4 regions of the Chryseobacterium sp. GW823-FHT05E08 genome follow, and region 3 is predicted to be linked to each of the others. Evidence: riboswitches for the same ligand, from Rfam matches in the RefSeq annotation. Region 3 holds a riboswitch; each other region holds the start of a gene.
What was found. Region 3 has a riboswitch for cobalamin ahead of metE (5-methyltetrahydropteroyltriglutamate--homocysteine S-methyltransferase). Riboswitches for the same ligand answer to the same signal wherever they lie in the genome.
Positions count from the first base shown of each region.

Region 1: it holds a riboswitch for cobalamin, as region 3 does, so the genes downstream of both, AC1Q7L_RS20325 (TonB-dependent receptor plug domain-containing protein) here and metE (5-methyltetrahydropteroyltriglutamate--homocysteine S-methyltransferase) in region 3, are expected to answer to the same signal.
Region 2: it holds a riboswitch for cobalamin, as region 3 does, so the genes downstream of both, AC1Q7L_RS19730 (acyl-CoA thioesterase) here and metE (5-methyltetrahydropteroyltriglutamate--homocysteine S-methyltransferase) in region 3, are expected to answer to the same signal.
Region 4: it holds a riboswitch for cobalamin, as region 3 does, so the genes downstream of both, AC1Q7L_RS09630 (TonB-dependent receptor) here and metE (5-methyltetrahydropteroyltriglutamate--homocysteine S-methyltransferase) in region 3, are expected to answer to the same signal.

Region 1 covers NZ_JBXAHY010000007.1:200,085-203,253, forward strand. Annotated here, with positions in the region: gene namA (NADPH dehydrogenase NamA) at 1-626, opposite strand, end outside; gene AC1Q7L_RS20320 (cytidine deaminase) at 731-1,213, shown strand; cobalamin riboswitch at 1,641-1,817, shown strand; gene AC1Q7L_RS20325 (TonB-dependent receptor plug domain-containing protein) at 1,851-3,169, shown strand, end outside.
Region 2 covers NZ_JBXAHY010000007.1:64,194-67,362, forward strand. Annotated here, with positions in the region: gene AC1Q7L_RS19725 (hypothetical protein) at 1-777, shown strand, start outside; cobalamin riboswitch at 851-1,030, shown strand; gene AC1Q7L_RS19730 (acyl-CoA thioesterase) at 1,145-1,528, shown strand; gene AC1Q7L_RS19735 (HD domain-containing protein) at 1,605-2,195, opposite strand; gene AC1Q7L_RS19740 (cytochrome P450) at 2,379-3,169, shown strand, end outside.
Region 3 covers NZ_JBXAHY010000001.1:371,610-374,778, reverse strand. Annotated here, with positions in the region: gene AC1Q7L_RS01715 (Lrp/AsnC family transcriptional regulator) at 46-507, opposite strand; cobalamin riboswitch at 662-844, shown strand; gene metE (5-methyltetrahydropteroyltriglutamate--homocysteine S-methyltransferase) at 1,262-3,169, shown strand, end outside.
Region 4 covers NZ_JBXAHY010000002.1:808,474-811,642, reverse strand. Annotated here, with positions in the region: gene AC1Q7L_RS09630 (TonB-dependent receptor) at 1-1,903, opposite strand, end outside; cobalamin riboswitch at 2,013-2,198, opposite strand; gene AC1Q7L_RS09625 (transporter) at 2,298-3,169, opposite strand, start outside.

The sequences.
Region 1 (3,169 bases), on a different contig from region 3:
GCATCTACAATTTCCAATAAAAACCTGATTCTGTTTTCAAAACTTCCGCCATATTCATCCGTTCTGATATTAGAAAGCGGAGATAAAAACTGGTGAACCAAATAGCCATGAGCACCATGAATTTCGATTACATCAAAACCTGCTTTTACCGCTCTTCTTGCTGCCTCTTTAAAGTTTTGAACCTGTTCTTTGATTTCCTCTACTGTTAAAACATGCGGAATTCTTTCTGTTGGGTGATAAGGAATCGGGCTTGGCGCAACAGTTTCCCAACCTTCTTCAACAGGAATTTGCAAATTGTTCCAAGTTGAGCCTTTTCTTCCAGCATGTGCAATCTGAATTCCTATTTTGCTGTCTGAATTCTTGTGAACAAACTCAACAATTTTCTGTAGTTTTTCTGCCTGCTGGTCATTCCAGATTCCCATGCAATGATTGGTGATCCTTCCACGGGGCTCTACGCCGGTTGCTTCTACTATAATTAATCCTGTTCCGCCCTGCGATCTGCTTCCGTAATGGACGTAATGGAAATCATTAGCCATCCCGTTTTCACTAGAATACATACACATTGGGGACATTACCCATCGGTTTTTTACTTCAACATTTCTGAATTTTATAGGAGTGTATAACATGTTTGATGTTTTGAATTTTAATTTAAAATTTTGAAGGACAAAATAATATTGCCCACTTGGTGAAAAAGAGGTAATTTTATCCCCCTTTTTTAGGTCCACAATATATGAAAAAAGACATACAGATAGGTTACGAATATTTTAAAAATAGCAGTGAACTTAGCGATATAGAAAATACTTTGTTCGCAAGAGCAAAACAAGCCAGGGAAAATGCTTACGCGCCTTATTCCAACTTTTTGGTAGGTTGTTCGGTTTTATTGGAAAATGGAGAGATCTTTTCCGGAAACAATCAGGAGAATGCGGCTTTTCCGTCAGGACTTTGTGCTGAGAGAACGACTTTATTCTGGGTAGCAGCCAATTTTCCGAATGAAAAGATCAAAAAGATCTTTATTGTTGGCGGACCGAGAGAATTTCACGAGAAAAATCCGCCGATTCCACCTTGTGGAGCTTGCCGACAAAGCTTAATTGAATATGAAACCAAGCAGAATGAAAATATTGATCTTTATTTTTCGAGCATGAATGATGTGGTCGTGAAAGTGAATTCTATTAAGGATTTGTTGCCGTTTTATTTTGATGCTACTTTCTTATAGTTTGTGAGTGCTTTTTTTAGCGCGAAGATCGCAAAGGTTTTCTTTAAAATCATTGAGAATATTTTTCGTTCGCAAAGGCGTTTCACTCAGCGAAGTTTATTGTCATTGCGAGGAGCAAAGCGACGAAGCACTCTTTTTTATCACTAATTTTTTTATGAGATTGCTTCACCTTCGGTTCGCAATGACGAATATTGAAAGAACGACAAATACCCTAGCCCAGATAGCAACGGTTACCCCGCAGTAAGAGTTGGAGTGTGGGAGGGTTTGAGCGTTGGAGAGTGGTGGCGCGAGGAGTATGAGTGGATAGCTGGAAATAGCTCCTGAAAAATAGGCAATGAGTAATTGGTAATAGGCAATTTTGAATAATAGATATTGTTGGATTTTTTAATTTAAACCTTTTACGATTTTGCATTTCAATTTAATAAATTATCTTTGCAAAAATTTTGGTTTCCAGTGTATTGGAATGAAAAGGGAATTGGGTGAGACCCCCAAACTGTCCCCGCAACTGTAAATCGCAACCGAAATTTCTACGAAAAACCACTGTGCAAACGGGAAGGTGTAGAAAAGCGAAAGTCAGGAGACCTGCCAAAATCATAATAAAAAAATAGATTGCTTTCGGAGGAAAAGTAAAATAGTGATGGATATAAAAAGATCTTTAGTACTGCTTTTTTCGTCTTATGGTTGTTTTCTTTTCGCACAGGAGAAAACCATTGACACCGTTTATGTTTTTGATAACCAAATGAGTAAGGTTAAGCTTTTTCATAACGTTACCACCATCACTCCTCAGGATGCTGAGAAAAACTCAACCAATCTTTCTGAACTTTTACGCTTTCAATCTGCTGTTTATATCAAAGAAAATGGTCGTGGAGCGGTTTCTTCGCCATCTTTCAGAGGGACAACAGCTTCGCAAACTGCCTTTGTATGGAACGGAATTAATATTAACTCTAACTTTTTGGGTCAGGGTGATGTTAATAATATCCCTTTTGGCGGATTTGATCAGCTTATTGTAAAATCAGGTGGAGGAAGTGTAAGTTATGGCAGTGGCGCGATCGGTGGAAGCATCCATTTAAATAATAATCTGGATTTTAACAGAGGAGCGCATGCTTCATTATTTTCTGAGGCAGCATCTTTCGGTACTTTTAATAATTTGCTCAAAGCATCTTACAGCAACGAGAAATTCAGTTTTAAGGCTTCCGGTCATTATTCTATTAGTGAAAATGATTATGAAGTTGAAAATTCAAATAATTATATCAACAGAAACGGAAAATATAATAACACCAATTTCAATTTTTCGACGGCTTATAAAATAGCACCTCATCACCAAATCTCTTGGATCTCTGAGTTTTTTAATGGAAATCAGCATTATCCTATTTTCTTTGAAAGCCAGACTCCGACGAAATATGAAACTCAAAATGTAAGAAGTTTAATTTCTTGGGATTGGAATAAAACTAAGTTCAGCAATTCATTTAAAGCAGCTTACACAGAAGAAAACTTCCAATATTTCGGGAATATCGACGGGCCAAAAACAAGTGGCGGAACAGGAAAAAATTATATTCTGAAAAATGATTTTAATTATTTTATTGTTCCAAAATTAAATTTCAACTTAATTACAGAATTTCAGGTTAATAAAGGCGAAGGTTATGCATCCGGAATCGATCATATAAGTAGAAATGTAGGTTCTGTAGCGGGATTACTTCGTTATTTCACTACGAAAGATCTTCGTTTTGAAGCCGGAGTTAAAAAAGATTTTGTTGAAGATATCAGTTCGCCACTCCAATTTTCGTTTTCCGGAAAATGGAATGCTGTCGATTGGTACAATGTGGGAATCAGTGCTTCAAGGAATTTCAGATTTCCAACATTTAATGATCTTTACTGGAGTCCAGGCGGAAATAAAGATTTAAAACCAGAGACATCGTATCAGTTTGAATTGAGAAATCAATTTAACATTGCTGGTGT
Region 2 (3,169 bases), on a different contig from region 3:
TTTTATTTATCAATTTTCAGTGTTTTTTCTTTGAGCTTAATGAAAGGGCAAAATAAAGTTCCTTTTGGAGTTGTAAAAGCTGAAGAAGGCTACGCCATGGTACGTGTTGCTAAGGATAATTACCGAAAAATTGTGGATAAAATCCGTATGCGCCGAGGAGATGTTTTTGTATATGTAAAACCCGCTCCCGGAGAAACAGAATGGATCTGGATCAAATATCCTGACAAAGACGACACCGAAAAACCTTTCGTAAGGTATGATTCTCTGAACAAAGAAGGTATGGTGAACAAAGACCGTATCGCTTACATCGATCAGTTACCACCTTACACTCCATCAAAATCTAAAAACGGAAAATCTCTTATTTTTACAGATAATACTGATCCGAAAATTCCGGCTAATCAAAGAAGTAAAGTAATTATTGATGTTTACCCATCCACCGCGAGTTATCGTAAAAAGGAAAAAGATGCTAACGGAAAAATCCTTACCATTGATAAAGTAAGACCTTGGGGAATCGGTAATGAACTTCCTGAAGGTGTGACGGAAATTAAATCTATCAGGATTCAACAACCTGGAAGAGGTTCTGTTTTTGTGAGAGAAGCTATTAAAAATTTATTCCAACCAACAATGGACTTCAATAATGTTGGGGTGACTTCTATCGATAATGATCACATCTTTCTTTATATGATCAATGGCTCAGGAGAAAACCGTTATACCACGCTTTGGACGATCAAAGAAGGCAAGGTTATCAGCCAGATCATCTATAATAATCCGGAATAATTCGTTTATCTTTCATATAATCCTTATTTTTGCACCGAAAAGTTATTTTGCTTTTGGCTTCTAGCTGATGGCATGTGGCTTTTTAGAAACTGGTTCTGCTTAACTGCAGATTAAAAGGGAATCGTGTGAAAATCACGAACTGTCGCGCAACTGTAAGTAACGAAAAGTCTTTATCAAGAATCCACTGTGCGAGGCATGGGAAGGAGATAAAGATGTTACAAGTCAGGAGACCTACCTATTTCTTTAAGACAAAAACTTTCGCGATCTGAAGTTTATTGATCAATAGTTTTTTTCAGGAATTTCTATGTTCCTGTTATTTTCTGTTTGTTCTAATATTCTTTCTTTTCGCTTTAATTAATAATGAAATATGACTACAGAAGAAAGAATTAAAGCATCCGAAACCAGCATTTTTAAAGCCGTTTTCCCTAATACAACCAATCATTACGACACCCTTTTTGGAGGTACAGCGATGCAATTGATGGATGAAGTGGCATTTATCACCGCAACCCGATTTGCCAGAAAAAGAGTGGTTACAGTAAGCAGCGACAAGATTGATTTTAAAAGACCAATTCCTGCAGGAACGATTGTGGAGTTAATTGGTAAAGTTTCTCACGTTGGAACAACAAGTATGAAAGTAAATGTAGAAATCTACACTGAACAAATGTATTCTTACGAAAGAGAAAGAGCAATTGTTGGTGATTTTACTTTTGTGGCGATTGATGAATTTAAGAAACCAATTCAAATATTATAAATCCTTTTTATGGTTTCGGCGGCCTTTGGCCGCCGAAACCTCTTTTACTTTTATATTATCACAAGGATAAATAAAATTATCTTACAACCTTCTCAGTTTCCAAATTTTTAATCATTAAATACTGAAAAGCCTCTCCCATTTCATCTGAAGCTCTGCTGATTGCATTCTCCAACATATTTCTGACCTGATTTTCGGTTACTCCGACTTCTGTCCAGCTTTTTCCTGAGGTGTGAGAATTTAGAATGAAGGGCATAATTCTGTCGATTGCACAGGCAAAAATAGCGTCGGGAGTTTGCTCTTCTTCAAATTCAAGCCAAAGATTGAAGAACTCAGAACGTAAAGGTTCATCTAAAATTCCGAAAATATTTTGAGCGGATTGTTTTTCTCTTTCAAATTTCCCGACCATTGCTGCTTCATCAAATAGGAAAGTATCTCCGGCTTCAATTTCCACTAAATCATGAATGGAAAGCATTCTTATTACTCTTAACAAATCAACATCTGCCCTGTTTTTCGCATATGGAAAAAGGATTTGAGCTAAAATAATGATCTGCCATGAATGTTCAGCCGTATTTTCTCTTCTCGAATCATCGGCATTATAATTTCTTCTCTGTACATTTTTTAAAGCATCAACTGCTAAAATAAAATCGATCTCCTTTTGTATCTTCATTTTTACTCTTTATAGTATTGATTGATTGGATGCGTCTCTTAATTCAAAATGATTTTGTCTACATGTGACACCACGATATATTTATTTAAAATTCCAACCAAATAGTATTGCAAAAATAAGGGTTTTGATTGTAAAGCTCATTTATGTAAGAGATTAATTGTATTTTTAATAGAAATATTCAACATGCATCCAGAGTTTAATTATCCGGCAGAAATCAAGGGAAAAAGAAAGCTATATTCTTTATTTAAAGGGTTAAACCATCCGTTGGAAGTCATTAGCGGAAATCATCAATCTGTAGGTGATAATTATTATATTAGAGCAAGTTTTACCGATAAAAACTTCATCTTTTCTCAGGATAAAGAGTTTGTTGAATATATTTTAAAACAGAATCATAAAAATTATCAAAAATCTGAAATACAATCTGTCACTTTAGGAAAATATCTTGGAAAAGGACTGTTAACCAACAATGGAAAAGACTGGTTAAAGCAAAGAAGACTGATTCAACCAGGTTTTGGTAAGGCAAAAATTGCCAATCTTGTTTCCATTATGGAAGAAGAAATTGATAAATCTCTTGAGTCATTTAAAACCGAATCTGAGGTAGATCTGTATGATTTCTTTCATTCTCTGGCTTTTAATATTGTTGCGAAAACCCTTTTCAGTTCTGATGTTGACGAAAATACCGTGAATGAATTAAGCAAAATAATCACAGAAGTTCAGGAAGTTTCTACCAAAGAAGTTCGTTTACCTTTTTATACCAATATCTTGAATATTTTCGGTGTTATTGATAAAAACATTGAAAAAAGTAAGAGATCAAAAGCGATCATTCAAAGTGTTTTAGACAAAAGAAGAAGTTCGGGCGAGGAAAAGAACGATCTTTTGGATATGCTGATCCAGACGAGATATGAAGATACGCAACTTCCAATGTCGGACGAACAGTTGGTTGATGAAATGCTTATTCTTTTCATTGCCGGACA
Region 3 (3,169 bases):
GTATCAAATAGCTTTTGCCTCTTTTGTGGTTAAAATTTACAATTACTAAATATTCACCCCATAAATATTCTTCACTTCCGCCATCACAAAAGTGCTGTGCGTACTTCCGATGGAATCTACAGAGCCCAATTTATTGAACACAAAATCCTGATAATGCTTCATATCTCGTACCTGAACTTTTAAGAGAAAATCAAAATCCCCGGAAATATTATAACATTCAGCTACTTCATCAATCTGTAGAATATCTTTCACAAATTCATTTCCAACAGAACGGTCGTGAATTTTTAGTTTGACCTGACAAAAAACGGTAAAACCACGATTCAGTTTTTCAGCTTCCAAAACGGCTGCATAATGTTTAATATAACCTTCCTGTTCGAGTCTTTTCATTCGTTCAAAAACAGGCGATGCTGAAAGATTAACTTCTTTCGCTAACTCTTTTACGGTCAATTTTGCATTCTTTTGTAGGATTCTTAACAGTTGAAGATCCTTTTCATCGAGTCTTTCCACAGAATAATATTCTTTTTTTGATTCTATTTTTCAAATTTAAAGAATAAATATCTTTTTAAATTAATTTAAACAAAATATTATACTTAATATTTAGCACTAAGCCAATCAATTCACTTTAATCAATATCTTTGAACTCCATTTTGTTCTTTAACATACTTCATCAAACGGAAAAGGTTTTACTTAAGGTAAATTAATAGGGAATCGTGTGAAAATCACGAGCTGTCGCGCAACTGTAAGTAACATAAAAAGTTTTTGTCCAAGTAGATCCACTGTGCAAACGGGAAGGATGACAAAAACTGTTACAAGTCAGGAGACCTGCCTGTTCCGAATTGACAATGCTTTCGCGGTTTGAAGCTTTTGGGTCATACAGATGATACTTTTGAACGTATTTGGTTTGAAATTAAATTGAATTGAGTTTTAATTTAATTTATTTTTTAAACGCAAAGATTTTTATGATGACTTCTTATTTTAAAGGAGCAAAGATTTGCGACTTTGTCGCTGATGAAGCTTATGTTTTATACGCCCGCTTCTTAAAATCAATTTATTGATTCTTCTTTGCCCGCTTAAATAATATAGAAAATTGAATTAAAACTTGGCGTCAAAAAAATAAAAAACATTAAGCCAATTCTTTTATTTAAAGAAAAAATTACGTCCTCACTGTATTTACTCTATTCCATAAACTCTTTTCCTCGACTGTATTTCGAAGTGTCTGAAGAACTTTTAAAATCAAATTTAATTTAAAAGTTTAAAAGAAATGCAAACACACTTAGTAGGCTATCCGCGTATTGGTAGCAACAGAGAACTTAAAAAAGCTTGTGAAAACTATTGGTCAGGCAAGATCCCATTAGACGAATTGTTGGAAGTTGGAAAAACCATCACTCAAAACAACTGGAAATTACAGCAGGAAGCAGGAATTGATCTTATTCCATGTAATGATTTTTCATATTACGATCAGGTTTTGGATATGACGTTAACGGTTGGAGCAATTCCGGAACGTTATCAGGAAATTGCTCTCAAAAAGTCTGAACTCGACCTTTATTTTGCAATGGCAAGAGGTTTTCAGAAAGATGGATTGGATATCACCGCCATGGAAATGACCAAATGGTTTGATACCAACTACCATTATATCGTTCCTGAATTTCAGAAAAACCAGGAGTTTAAGCTATTCTCCAATAAAATCATCCAAGAATTCATCAGTGCAAAACAAGCCGGAATTAATGCAAAACCTGTCATTATCGGTTTATTAACGTATTTATTGTTAGGAAAAGAAAAAGAAGAAGGCTTTGATAAATTGGATTTAGCAAAAAACTTACTTCCCGTTTATATTCAGATTTTAAAAGAACTGGAAAATCACGGTGCAGAATATATTCAGTTTGATGAGCCTTTTTTAGCTTTAGATTTAAATGAAAAAGCGAAAGAAACATATCAGTTTATTTATGCTGAAATCAGAAAACAATTCCCAAATCTGAAATTCATTGTAGCTACCTATTTTGATGGATTAAAAGATAATCTTGCCTTGACTACTTCCCTTCCGATCGATGTTTTGCATATTGATTTAGTTCGTTCACCAGAACAGTTGGATGAAGTTTTAAATAATATTCCAACAATTTTAAGCCTTTCTTTAGGAATTGTTGACGGTAGAAATATATGGAAAAACGACTTCCAAAACTCATTAAATATCATTAAAACTGCCATTCAAAAAATTGGTTCGGAAAGAGTTTTTATTGCACCGTCTTGTTCATTGCTCCACTCTCCTTTCGACCTTGATTCTGAGAAAAACGAAGATATTTTATCTCCTGAAATCAAGCAATGGCTGGCTTTTGCAAAACAGAAAATTTATGAAATTGTTAATTTAAAAAAATTAGCTTCAGAAAATCCGGATTATAATGTTTTACAAGCTTTGGCTGAAAATAAAAAGGCCATTGAAAACCGTAAAACCTCAACATTAATTCACAATCAGGATGTGAAAAATCGTGTTGATGTGACGACTGAAGAAGATGCAAAGAGAAATTCACCATTTAATATAAGAAAAGAAACTCAGCAGCAAGTTTTGAATCTTCCTCTTTTTCCAACAACGACAATTGGCTCGTTTCCACAGACGAAAGAAGTGAGAACCTGGCGAGCAAAATTCAAAAAAGGAGAATTAAATGCCGAACAATACAACAATTTATTAAAACAGGAAACCGAAAGAACCATCCGTTGGCAGGAAGAAATAGGGATCGATGTCTTGGTTCACGGAGAGTTTGAGCGAAACGATATGGTGGAATATTTCGGGGAACAGTTGGCGGGATTTGCTTTTACACAAAACGGTTGGGTTCAAAGTTACGGAAGCCGTTGTGTGAAACCGCCAGTGATTTTTGGAGATGTTCACAGACCGAATCCAATGACGGTTTATTGGGCTGAATATGCTCAATCTTTAACTCAAAAATGGGTAAAAGGAATGTTGACGGGACCTGTAACGATTCTTCAATGGTCTTTTGTGCGTGACGATCAACCTCGTTCATTGACTTGCAAACAAATTGCTTTGGCGATTCGTGATGAAGTAAATGATTTGGAAAAAGCGGGAATCAGAATTATCCAGATTGATGAACCGGCAATTCGTGAAGGTCTTCCGTTGAGAAAATCTGACTGGCAGAATTATCTGAAATGGGCCGTTGAAGCC
Region 4 (3,169 bases), on a different contig from region 3:
ATTTCCAATTGAATTTTTTCTGTATCGATAGATCGTGCGTATACCAAGGCTGTATATGATTAACCGCGATATTGTTTTGATTGATGTCGTAACGCTCTCCTACATAAATGAAACTGTAATTGAAAGCCCAATTTTTATAATCCGCCATTAAAGTAAATGTTCCGCTGTGCCAAGGTGTGTATGGAATCTGATCTCCAAAGAAAGACTCTTCCCTGTCGGAAAAATCTCTTGCACTTTGATAAGTATAGCTTAATAATGGTTTGATTTTTACTTTTCCGACCTGCAATTCTGCCTGAATATTGACATCTGCACCCAAAATTTCAACATAATCAAGATTCTGCATCGTCCATCGGAACATACTTCCATTAGGAGAAGCAATAATTTTATCCTTCACCTGATTGAAGTACCCGTCTACTTTTACATAAAAACCTTTAAAGAAGTTATTATTATCGTAAAATTTTTGATAGGTAAAACCTAGATCGTATTGCTCCGTAAATTCGGGTCTTAAAGAAGAGCTTCCGATTAATGTGTAATACAGATCATTGAAAGTAGGCATCCTGAAAATACGTTTATAGAAACCACGCAAGGTAAAATCTTTAGAATCAAAAGGCTGATAGCTTAAAAATGCGGCCGGCGTCCATTCTGTTTTGTCGGGAGCTTTGGTGTTAAGTTCTACTTCTTCATGAATAAAAGTACCTAAAACACTTCCTAAAAATTTAAACCTGTTCCATTGATAAGTTGTTGCAAAAGCCACAAGCGAAGTATAACGGGTGGGATAAGAAAACTGCCTTAAATCGGCATCCAGCGTATTATACTGAAAATCTACGCTCGCACTCACATCCCAATTTGGCGTAATAGAATACAAATTGGACGATGAAAGATATAACTCCTTCTGGGTATACTGATTCTGAATCTTAATTGAAGAAACCGTATCTACATATTTAGTATAATCGTATGCAAATTTAGCTTTGAACTGTGTTTCAAATTTTGGAAAGATCTTTTTTCTGAAATTAGCCTGAACGAAATAATTTTCATCAACCATTCTTTGTCCTCTCGCATCAAAACGGTTGTTTACAATAGCTCCGGGAATTCCTCGGTTTGATAAATAGCCATAACCTCTTACATTCCAGCTTCCGTTATTTAAAATTCCGTTAACGCTGGTTTCAAAACGCTTTGCTTTAATATCAGAATCAAATCTTTTAAAAATCGTATCATAAGCAACTGCTCCGTCAGGATATTTCCGCGAATATCTATATTTATAAACACCATCACTCTGAATAAATTCTGAACTAAAACTTGCAGAAACTTTATCCGAAATTTTCTGTTCTAAACGAAATGACGGATTAAAAAGATCGATAGAACTGTTTTTTAATCTGACAACGAAGTTTGTTTTCTGATTTCCTTTAAAACTTGGAGTTTTAGGCTGAAGATAAATTGAACCTGACGATCCAAAATCCTTTGCAGGTTGAAAAATTTCACTTTTTTGTCCGTTATACAGTGAAATTTCCTCAATATCATCTAACGAAAAACGGCCAAGATCCACTAATCCGTTTTGTGCATTTCCTAGCTGAATTCCATCATAGAAAACTCCTACATGCTGACTTCCCAAACTTCGGATATTGATGGTTTTCATTCCGCCAATTCCACCGTAATCTTTAATCTGAACTCCGGAAAAATAACGCAATGCATCTGCAACCGACTGACTGTTCAGTCTTTCTAATTGTTCTCCCGAAAGGGTCTGCGCAGGAAGAATCTCTTTAAAATTCTTTTTGTAAATATTAACAGCCTTGATCGATTTCTCTTTTATACTGTCTTTTCTGGTTTGAGAAAAGTATAATTGAGCCATTAGCACAAAAATTGTGATAATAACTTTATGAAGTCCGGAAGTAAATTTTGATACCATTAGCTCTTTGAAAATAATAACGCTAATGGATATAAGAAAGCAGCAATGAAAAGCACAGCGATAACTGCACAGAATCATTGTTGTCCTAAGCTTTATTCCACGAAAGCGTCAAACGTTAAATCTTCTGGCAGGTCTTCTGACTTACTCCATTTTTGAAATCCTTCCCATTAAAAAAACAGTGGATATAATTTTCAAAAACTTTTTTGTGGAGCTTACAGCAGCGGGTCTGTTCCGGATTTACACCGAATTCCCTTTTAAGCGCTTTTTAGGGCTCACCAGATTTCGGCAAAGATAGAAAATTATCGGCAGATACAATATTTTGATTAATCAAATGATTCTCAATTAAATAACAAAAACATCCCGTTAAAATTTTAACGGGATGTAAATAATTATGTTAAATTCCAAAGTTGATAAAAACACTCAATCGGGATTTCGCTTCAATATCTCCTCCTGCCAAATTAGAATAGGCAGGAAGCATCACTTCACTTCCCAAACTAAACTTTTTATAAGAGGCTTCAAAGCCCAATTTTCCGTACAAAGCACTTCCTGCGGTATTGGGCAGATCTTCACGAAATTGTTTATTTCTGTCGTATACTTCTCCCTGCATTCCGGCTTTTCCTGAAAAAATAACTTTTTCATTGGCAATAAGTTGATAGAATCCGGTGGCAGAATAATTCCATTGGTTTCCAAAATCATAATGCTTTTTGTTCTCTGTTTTAATGGTATAATCTGTGTTTAAAAGAACAGCAACTTTATTTTTCTGAAATTTGTAATTCAAAACCATCTGATAATCCCAGCTTCCTGTTCCCAGCTGAAAACTCGGATTAACGCCTGTGATTCCTTTCTCGTCAAACTTTCCTAAGGGAACTTTCACTCCAACTCCTCCGTTTAATTGATGAATATTATCTTTTGAATTGATCAACTGATAGATTCCCATCAAGTTCAAATCTCCAATTCCATTGATCTTAATATCACCCTGCATTGTTTTCTTTTCATGAAAATGAAATGGTAAACTCGCATACACACTTAGCTTTTTAGTTAAAGGAATCTTTCCCCAAAGCTGAATGGTATTGAAGTATTGATCCTGCGTTAAATCCTTTACAAATAAGTTTTCTTTTGCTTTATAATGCTGTGCAAAATATTTAATTCCTATAAATTGTGGATTCAATAAAGACTCAAAACCAGAAGAACCATTTCCTGCAGCACATCCACAGGCATCACAATCATCAAAAACCATTGCATGAAAATCAGTAGGAATATAAAGAC